3 regions of the Pedobacter steynii genome follow, and region 3 is predicted to be linked to each of the others. Evidence: riboswitches for the same ligand, from Rfam matches in the RefSeq annotation. Region 3 holds a riboswitch; each other region holds the start of a gene.
What was found. Region 3 has a riboswitch for S-adenosylmethionine ahead of BFS30_RS15985 (cysteine desulfurase family protein). Riboswitches for the same ligand answer to the same signal wherever they lie in the genome.
Positions count from the first base shown of each region.

Region 1: it holds a riboswitch for S-adenosylmethionine, as region 3 does, so the genes downstream of both, metH (methionine synthase) here and BFS30_RS15985 (cysteine desulfurase family protein) in region 3, are expected to answer to the same signal.
Region 2: it holds a riboswitch for S-adenosylmethionine, as region 3 does, so the genes downstream of both, BFS30_RS26530 (O-acetylhomoserine aminocarboxypropyltransferase/cysteine synthase family protein) here and BFS30_RS15985 (cysteine desulfurase family protein) in region 3, are expected to answer to the same signal.

Region 1 is NZ_CP017141.1:1,767,715-1,771,163, reverse strand. It holds gene murQ (N-acetylmuramic acid 6-phosphate etherase) at 1-265, shown strand, start outside; gene BFS30_RS07315 (hypothetical protein) at 276-845, shown strand; gene BFS30_RS07310 (Bax inhibitor-1/YccA family protein) at 897-1,652, shown strand; SAM riboswitch class I at 1,770-1,879, shown strand; gene metH (methionine synthase) at 1,995-3,449, shown strand, end outside.
Region 2 is NZ_CP017141.1:6,394,778-6,398,226, reverse strand. It holds gene BFS30_RS26535 (homoserine O-acetyltransferase family protein) at 1-349, opposite strand, end outside; gene BFS30_RS26530 (O-acetylhomoserine aminocarboxypropyltransferase/cysteine synthase family protein) at 353-1,660, opposite strand; SAM riboswitch class I at 1,895-2,008, opposite strand; gene BFS30_RS26525 (trans-sulfuration enzyme family protein) at 2,181-3,296, opposite strand; gene BFS30_RS26520 (hypothetical protein) at 3,411-3,449, shown strand, end outside.
Region 3 is NZ_CP017141.1:3,825,630-3,829,078, forward strand. It holds gene BFS30_RS15975 (GtrA family protein) at 1-383, opposite strand, end outside; gene BFS30_RS15980 (CDP-alcohol phosphatidyltransferase family protein) at 383-1,108, opposite strand; SAM riboswitch class I at 1,313-1,414, shown strand; gene BFS30_RS15985 (cysteine desulfurase family protein) at 1,514-2,677, shown strand; gene BFS30_RS15990 (metallophosphoesterase) at 2,722-3,449, opposite strand, start outside.

The sequences.
Region 1 (3,449 bases), 2.1 Mb from region 3:
ACCGGAATTTCTGACCGGCTCTACCCGCATGAAATCAGGAACTGCGCAGAAACTAGTCTTAAACATGCTCAGCACAACAGTCATGATCAAACTGGGCAGAGTAAAAGGCAACAAAATGGTAGACATGCAGCTGACCAACCATAAACTGGTTGATCGCGGTACACAAATGGTCATGGAAGAACTACACATTGACCATGATCAGGCTGCAGATTTGCTAATCCGTTACGGAAGTGTCCGTAAAGCTGTTGAAGCAGGCACCAAATAATCCCTTAATTATGCACGAAATTGAGCCCTTCTATCTATGGCGCGATGATTATATCGCCGCCGAAGATGAACGTTCGCCTTTTTATAACACGGAATATTCAGAATTCTATTTCGATAAACAGTTGTACAATTTCCTGATTCACCCCCAATGGGATGATTTTGGATCTAATACCTTGTACATTAAAGTATTGTACACAGATTACGACAGAAATTATGCAATCATCGAGTTTATCGGAGAGTGGAACGATGCCATTGGAAATGACATCATGCTGCTCAAAAGGGAAATACTGGAACTAATGGTAGATGAAGGAATCAATAAGTTTATCCTCATCGGCGAAAACGTACTGAACTTTCATTCCTCTGAAGACAGCTATTATGAAGAGTGGTTCCAGGATGTGGAAGATGGCTGGATTACCGGAATCAATTTCCAGCAACATGTGATCGATGAATTCAGAAACGCCAATATCGATTACTACATTAACTTTGGCGGTCAGCTTGACGATTTGGCATGGAGAACCCTGAAACCTCTTCAGTTTTTCAAGAAAGTGGAAGAAATCCTGACAAAAAGACTCGGGGCATAGCTTTTGTAAGAAGATAAACAATTAGTAACTTTAAAATAAAATTTAAATAAAATGGATAACAACAATAATAATTACGAATGGGCACATAAATCTGTTTTTGCTGAACAGCAAACTGGAGTAGTTGCTAAGAAGTTCTTCGCAAATGTATTCTTGTGGATGTTTATCGCATTAGGTCTTTCAACAGTCTCTGCGCTTGTAATGGCCAATAATCTTGAATTATATTCATTTCTAAGAGATGCCACGACACAAAAACCGACTATTCTTGGGTATGTTGCCATGTTCGCCCCTCTTGGCCTTGTGCTTTTAATGAGTGCAGGATTAAATAAGCTTTCTTACGGTGCATTGGTAGGGGTATTTATTCTCTATTCTGTACTAACTGGACTTAGTTTAAGCTTTATCCTCTTAGCCTATACATCAGCTTCTGTAATCTCTTGTTTTGCCGGTGCAGCAGGTATTTTTGGAATCATGGCTGTTCTTGGATATACTACAGATGTCGACTTGAGTAAATTCGGACCGATATTAATGGTTGGTGTAATCGGATTAGTGATTGCAAGTGTTGTCAACATGTTTATTCAAAGTGAAAGCTTTAGCTTGTTTATGGCTTTCATCGGAATCGCCATCTTTACTGCTTTAACCGCATATGACGTTCAGAAGTTGAAAAGAATTGGAGCAGGAATAGAGGAAAGCGGAGCATCAATTGACAATGCAGATACTAAAAAGCTAGCCATCATGGGTGCTTTATCACTTTATCTTGACTTTTTAAACATCTTCTTATATCTTTTAAGAATCTTCGGAAGCAGAAGATAATCACAGATTTTCAAAATATTATTCCGAAGGCCATGCATATTTGCATGGCCTTTGCAATTTTATATGCTTTAAGCGCTGTTTTTTTGGAAATGATTTTTCTTTGTTGCACTTTTGCAGAGCTTATAGAGAAAGACGGAGGGATTAGACCCTGCGAAGTCTTAGCAACCTGTGCTTACAAGGTGCTACATTCTACTGGAACCGGACCATTGGTTCCCGAAAGATAAGTTAAAGTCGACCCTATACCGGACTTTTCAATAAGCTTTTTGACTGCGGATAAAATAGTAACCGATATGAAGTTCGTATCTGGTCATATTTTTCATACGCATTACGGGGAGAAAAAAAATGAACATTAGAGAAGAGTTAGAAAAACGCATATTGATTATTGACGGTGCCATGGGTACCATGATTCAGCGCTATATCCTAACAGAAGAAGATTTCAGAGGTGAAAGGTTTAAAGATCACCCATGTGATGTAAAAGGCAACAACGATTTGCTTAACCTCACACGCCCTGATATCATCAAAGCCATACACACCGAATACCTTAAAGCCGGTGCAGATATTATAGAGACCAATACGTTCAGTACCCAGCGTATTTCACTGGCAGATTACCAGATGGAAGAGCTGGATTATGAAATGAGCTTTGCAGGTGCAAAGATTGCCCGTGAAGCAGTAGATGAATTCATGGCCGCAAACCCCGACAGAAGATCCTTTGTGGCAGGAGCTGTTGGCCCAACCAACAGAACACTTTCCATCTCGCCGGATGTAAATGATCCCGGATTCAGGGCACTTACCTTCGATGAGCTGGTAGACGCCTACGATCAACAGGTCCGCGGACTGGTTGACGGGGGCGCTGACCTCCTATTAATTGAAACTATTTTTGATACCCTGAATGCTAAAGCAGCCATATTCTCCATTAAGAAGTATGAAAAGGAAATTGGCAGAACAATAGACATCATGATCTCAGGGACAATTACTGATGCCTCAGGAAGAACTTTATCCGGACAAACGGTAGAAGCTTTCTTAAACTCGGTAATTCATGCCAATCCAATCAGTATCGGCTTTAACTGTGCTCTGGGTGCCAAAGATATGAGGCCTCACATTGAAGAGCTCTCCGCAAAGGCTACCTGTTATGTATCTGCCTATCCAAACGCAGGATTACCTAATGAGTTTGGTGCCTATGATGAAATGCCTCATGAAACTGCCCATTTAGTAGAAGATTTTATTCAGCATGGATTTGTAAACATCGTAGGAGGTTGCTGTGGTACAACACCTGAGCATATTGGATGCATTGCAGCCAAGGCAAAAAGCATCAGCCCAAGAAAAATACCTGAAACAGCTCCTTACCTGCGTCTGAGTGGATTAGAACCAGTAACCGTTACCCCAGAAAGTATTTTCGTCAATATTGGTGAAAGAACAAACATCACCGGATCACCTAAATTCTCTAAACTGATTTTGGGTGGTGATTATGAAGCAGCCCTTACTGTTGCCCGTCAGCAGGTAGAAGGTGGTGCCCAGGTGATCGACGTGAATATGGATGAAGGGATGTTGGATGGAGAAGCCGCAATGGTAAAATTCCTAAATCTGATCGCTTCAGAGCCCGACATTTCCAAACTTCCGATCATGGTCGATTCGTCCAAATGGACAGTAATCGAAGCCGGATTAAAATGTCTGCAGGGTAAAGGTATTGTCAACTCCATCTCCCTGAAAGAAGGAGAAGAGAAGTTTAAAGAAAGTGCCCGTAAAATCATGAACTATGGTGCTGCTGTAGTTGTGATGGCATTTGATGAACAAGGACAG
Region 2 (3,449 bases), 2.6 Mb from region 3:
GTGCAGAAACCAGGTCACGTATGGTAAATTCAGGAAAAGAAAGGTAATAAGCCAAACCGGTTACTGGGTTAATGCTCAGTGGATTGGTGCTTCCGTAATGGGAACCTAATACATTCGCGCAAATGATAAAATGTTCTTCCGGATTGAACAGGTCGTTGTTACCAAAAAGGCCTTTCCACCAGTCCAGCACGTCTGAATTTGCTGTCAAAGCATGACAAGCCCAGATGACATTGTCCTTCTTTGCATTTAATTTTCCATACGTCTGATAAGCCAGTTCTATTTTACGCAATTTCTTGCCACTCTCCAGCTTGAAAGTTTTGGTATGGGTATATGTTGATATAGTGCTCATTGTCTATTTTACGTTGATTGCTGCAAATGCCTGTTCGAAATCCGCTTTAATGTCGTCGATATGTTCTATTCCTACAGACACCCGCAATAAATTGGGGGTAACTCCGGCAGCAATCTGCTCTGTTTCGCTCAGCTGCTGGTGGGTAGTGGCAGCAGGCTGGATGATCAGTGTTTTTGCATCCCCTACGTTTGCGAGGTGGCTCACCAGTTTCAATTGATCTACCAATGCGGTAGCCTGGGTTTTTTCTCCATGAAGTTCAAAGGACAATACCGCTCCGAATCCATTCTGCAGGTATTTTTTAGCATTTGCATGATAAGGGCTGCTTTCCAGGCCGGGATAATTGACACTTTTTACCGCTTCATGATTTTCCAGCCAGGTGGCTAAAGCAAGCGCATTGTCTACATGGCGTTGTACACGGAGAGAAAGCGTTTCCAGGCCCTGGATCAACAGGAAAGAGTTGAAAGGGGAGATGGCAGGACCAAAGTCCCTCAGACCTTCTACGCGGGCACGGATGATAAACTGGATGTTTCCAAATGGACCACCGATACCGAATACATCGTTAAATACCAATCCGTTATAACCTTCGGAAGGTTCAGTAAATTGTTTGAACTTACCATTTCCCCAGTTGTAATTTCCACCGTCAACGATTACTCCACCAATGCTGGTTCCATGTCCGCCGATCCATTTGGTGGCCGATTGAACGACGATATGTGCGCCATGTTCTAATGGGCGGAACAGGTATCCGGCAGCGCCGAAGGTATTGTCTACAATTAAAGGAAGGTTATGTTTCCCGGCTATTGAAGAGATCTTTTCAAAATCTGCGATGCTGAAAGAAGGGTTTCCGATGCTTTCCAGGTAAAGGGCTTTGGTATTCTCGTCGATCTTTGCTTCGAAGTCCGAAGCATCGTCGCCATTTGCAAATTTCACTTCAATTCCCAAACGTTTAAAGGCAACCTTGAACTGGTTATAGGAACCACCATATAAATGAGAGGAAGAAACGAAGTTGTCTCCGGCTTCCAGGATGTTATTCAATGCAATGAATTGAGCGGCCTGTCCAGAACTTACGGCCAGGGCAGCAACACCACCCTCTAAGGCGGCTACACGTTTTTCAAAAACGTCGGTGGTAGGATTCATAATCCTGGTATAGATATTTCCGAATTCTTTTAAAGCAAAGAGGTTGGCTCCGTGCTCAGAGTTTTTGAATCCGTAAGAAGTAGTCTGGTAAAGTGGAACGGCTCTTGAACCTGTTGTGGGGTCGATTTCCTGACCTGCGTGTATCTGAAGGGTTTCGAATTTATGGTTGGCTGACATGTTGTGTTCTTTTAATCGTTTGGTAAATAGGGTTTTGAGACTCCTGCTTATGCGGTATTGTGGCATAAGGGGATATAGCTGTTTAGCGTACCTCAATTGAGGCCTTCCGGATGGATCAAGAATGCAAAAGGAAGATTTTGTCGGTTATTGTATGCAACAGCACATACAAATCGTACGCTGCGGGCAACAATAATTAAAAGAATCTGATGTAATTTTAACTGTTCTCATTGTCTTAATTTATCTCTCCAGATGGCACCATGCCAGCCGGTCAGGAATTGGCACCTTCTCCATTTTGGGAGGGTTGCCAGTGGGTCAAAGAGCCTGTCTCTCGCCACTTCTTTATAAATCAAAACCCAGTTTAAGAGGTAATGACTTGAATAGCTTTCGCTAAGAATAGTTCAAATGTAAAGCTAAGTGACAAAATAACCAAAATTATATTCTGGTTATTTTGTAATTAATTGATAATGAGTGTTATAAAATATAGTTCTGGAGTCCGGTTTGTCAGGGTGAATGGTGATTTTTAGGCCAGGGCCTGATTGAAATCTGCGATAAGGTCATCTATATGTTCCAGTCCTACAGAGATCCGAATTAAATTCTGCGGGGTTTTGGTGTCCGGACCTTCTACTGATGCCCGGTGTTCAATAAGACTCTCTACTCCGCCCAGGCTGGTGGCCTGAGCAAAAAGCTTTACGGTATTAACCACTCTGCGGGCTTCATCGGCACCACCTTTCACTAAAATAGACAACATACCTCCGAAACCGGTCATCTGTTGACGGGCAATTTCATGTTGTGCATGTGCAGGCAATCCCGGATAAAATACGGCCTCCACTTTTGGATGCTGCTCCAGGTATTGTGCCAGTGCCATTCCATTTTCACAATGTCCACGCATGCGGTAAGGAAGGGTTTTGATACTCCTTAACAGTAAAAAGCAATCGAATGGGGAAGGTACTGCCCCACCAATCTGCTGTATGTTTCTGACTTTTTCCCAGAAAGCGGATTTTTTTGCGGTGATGAGTGCCCCGCCCAGCACATCGCTGTGGCCGCCAATATATTTGGTGGAAGAATGCATGACGATGTCTGCGCCCAGGGAAATTGGGTTTTGCAGGCAGGGAGAAGCAAAAGTGCTGTCGCAGGCCAGAATCAGGTTGTGTTTTTTAGTGATTGCAGAAATGGCCACAAGGTCTGTGATTTTCAATAAAGGGTTAGAAGGGGTTTCTACCCAGATCATCACGGTATTTTCTTTGATATAGCCGGAGATCCGGTCAATATCAGTCAGATCAATAAAATCGATGGTTAAGGTGTCTGCAAAAATTGACTGCAATTGTTTCTTAAACCCCCAGTACATGTCGTCCGCGGCAATGATATGACTTCCCGGTGCCAGGGCCTGAAAAAGAGACATTCCGGCGGTATTCCCGGAAGAAAAGGCACAGGCATCAGCTCCTTTTTCCAGATTGGTCAATACCTGTTCCAGTGCAGAGCGGTTCGGGTTACTCACCCGGCTATACATATGTCCGCCAGAATAGCCACCATCTTCATCTCTGAAAAAAGTTGTGGACAAATTAATAGGCGGGGTAACGTCTTTAGTGCTGCTCTCGTACAAGTTTCCGGAATGGATTGCTAAAGTTTCTGGTTTCATTTTCAGGAGGATAAATAGTGAATTAAGTGGCTTGGTAGAACAAAGCTAAAGGTAAAAATTATTCTGTTGAAGTTTTGGCAAGATTTATGTATTAAAGAAGAAAAACAAATTGATATGAAAAGAATATTCCTGATAGCAGCCATTTTATGCAGT
Region 3 (3,449 bases):
TATTTTTGTAAAATGTAGTTAAAACCGAGGGAGACGATGATATCTACCATGATCCTGCTGATTTTATAGTCCAGGCGTAGCCAGTTGGTAAAAAGATAGGTGCCTGAAGACTTGAGCGCAATGCTTCCTGCAACTACAAAGATGAATTTTGCCAGCTGGAAGCCTACAGGTGATTTATTGGCCTGATTGGCATTAAATGTCCAGTAACGGTTGATCGAGAAGTTAACAATCGCACCAATTACGCCGCCAATGGCGATAGATATGGTATAATGAATGTGAAGCAGTTCTGTACAGGCGATCATGATCAGGTAATCCAGAATTCCGCCTAAGAAAGCTGAAACCTGCGCCTTTGCAAATACATATACAGATTTCTTTCTACTCATTAAATGGCTTTTTTCTTTGCTTCCCGTTCTGCTTTATCTCTGATATCACCAAGTTTTAACAGCTTCCTGGTATCAATGAAATTAATAATAAATAAGGTAATACAGATTCCTGCAGCAAAATATTCTATTAAATGTCCAAAAATGACTTCCATAATTATAATCAACGCAAGGATGATCCTGATCTCTGTAGGACCAACCAGACCTGCATCGATACTATAGATATCCGTAATTTTATAGCGCAGTTGCGAAATGATCATTGCCCATCCATAAAGAACCACGAAAACGAAAGCAATAAGTTCATATTCATTTCTGGCATAAACCAGATAACCCAGGCCAATGAGTACGGTACTGGCCCAATCCATAATGATGTCTAAGGAAAAGCCATACCATTTACGGGGGATATTCCTGTAATAAGCAATCCTTCCGTCCAGCGAATCACCGAACCAGTTAATTGCCAGTCCTAATACCCCAAGCAATAAGTATTCCCTGCTTAGATAGGTGGCAAGGATAAATCCGGTAAGGACAAGCGCTGAACCAGCTGTACCGATGAAGGTCAGCATATCAGAAGTAATAAAGGATGGAACCCGTTTAACGAGATAGGAAATGGTGCTTTGCTCTACACCACTTAAAATATTAGTTCGCTTTCTATCCTGGAATATTCTTTTTAAAATACTGTTGTCGCCGGTAACCGGACGCGCTTCTTCTCTCAATTTGTTTTCTTCCATTCAGGCTGTATAATTATATTCCTTTAGAATATCCCGCAAAAATATGTAAATGAATCCTGACTTTAAGGAAAAAAAAGTTAAATGTTAGGTAGATCTAGCAATTGGATGACTGAAAATCTTCGATTTAATTTTTTTTTACAAAAAGTCTATTGAATTAGTAGTCTTTATTGTATCTTTGCTGACAGTAAAGTTCTTACATTTATTTACTTATCCAGAAAGACTGAGGGAAAGGCCCTGTGATGTCTTAGCAACCTGTTGAATAATAAGGTGCTAATTCCTGTCCGCCAAAGGCGGAAGAGATAAGTTGTTTGAAACCCATGCTTGTGGTTTCTCTTTGACTCATCCATTGCCTTATTTCTCGAAACTGATTAAGTAGATTTTTATTAATCTATTAAACCCATTAAAATGAGAATTTATTTAGACAACGCTGCAACAACACCATTAAACAGAGAAGTATTTTTGGCTATGGAGCCTTACTTATTTGAAAACTTCGGTAATCCTTCCTCTTCTCATTTCCATGGGAGGGAAGCAAGAGTAGCCATTGAACAGTCCAGGGGAATTATCGCGGATTTATTAAACGCCAGTCCGAGGAATATTGTTTTTACTTCCGGAGGTTCTGAAGCCGATAATACGGCGATCCTTTCCGGTATTCGTGCTAATGGTATCCGCCTGGCCATTACCACTCCATTTGAGCACCATGCGGTGCTTCATACTTTAAGGGCATTGGAAAAAAATGGAGAGATCCGGATCGTCTATTTGAAACATGATCAAAGGGGAAAGCTTTCCTTGTCCCATCTGGAGCAGCTCCTTGCAGCCAATGAGCGGGCGTTTGTGTCGGTAATGCACGGGAATAATGAGATTGGAAACCTGAATGATATTGAAACTATCGCAGCGGTCTGTAGCAAGTACCGGGCTGTTTTTCATTCAGATACCGTTCAATCTATGGGACAGTACCGGTACGATACCCAATCGTTAAATGTTGATTTTCTGGTAGGATCAGCGCATAAATTTCATGGGCCAAAGGGAATTGGCTTTCTATACAGGAACACATCCCTTGAATTACAGCCCTTAATCAATGGTGGTGCTCAGGAATACAAGCAAAGAGCCGGAACGGAAAATGTAACCGGAATCGTTGGTCTGGCCAAAGCACTTGAAATTGCCTATAGAAATCAGGCAGGCAACCAGAAACATTTAGCCAGGCTGAAAGAGAGAATGATTTTCAGGCTGACTGAAAAGATTCCTGGCATTTCTTTTAACGGGAATTCAGCGCAGAATGAAGGGACTCTGAATAGTGTATTGAGTGTCTCCCTCCCTGATTTGAAAAGCGGGATTAGTCCTCTTCATTATCTGGACCAGCATCAGATTTCGGCTTCAGGAGGTAGCGCTTGTAATAGTCATTCTGGTGCAGGATCGCATGTGCTGGCTGCTTTAGGCTATGATTTCAGCAGACCGACACTTCGTTTTTCTTTTAGTCGTTATAATACCGAAGAAGAAATTGACTTTGCAGTTGAAAAACTGGCTGGCCTGTACATCAAAGAAGCGGTGCTGGAAATTACTGAAGCCTATTAAAAAAAACAGTCCCCCAAAAAGTTAAGCTATTTCTGGGGGACATTTTATAACCTGGATTTTTTCAATTCAATCACGGTAATCTCCGGCCAGATGCCAACTCTGCCTGAAAAACCGAGGAAACCGAAGCCCCTGTTGATATTCAGGTACCGGCCATTTTCGCTGGTTATACCTGCCCAGTGTGCATATCTGTACTTAACGGGACTCCATTTGATGCCAAAAGCTTCCATTCCAAACTGCATTCCATGGGTATGGCCTGATAAGGTGAGGTGGATCTTCGAAGGCCATTTTTTGACTTCTGAATCCCAGTGAGTAGGATCGTGGGAGAGTAATACTTTAAAACTTTTCGGGTCAACATCAGTCAGGGCCTTATGCAGATCTCCACGTTCGCCAAATCCAATTCCCCAATTTTCAACACCGGCAAGGATGATCTTTTGGCCGTCTTTTTCCAGTGCAACGTGTTCGTCCAGTAAAAGACGATAACCCATTTCGCCATGATGCCTTTTTAAATCCTGTAAATTGGCTTGTTTAATGGTTTCGTTTTCCCATTTTACATAATCTCCATAATCGTGGTTCCCAAGAATGGAAAACTGGCCGTAGGGTGCTTTTACCTGCGAGAAATGTCCCATCCATGGCACAATCTCTTCTGCTTTATTGTTAACAAGGTCGCCAGTAAATACAAAAACATCTGAATTCTGCGCTTTAATCAGGTCTATTCCTCTTTGTACCGCTTTAGCATTCTTGAAGCTACCTGCATGTACGTCAGAGATCTGGG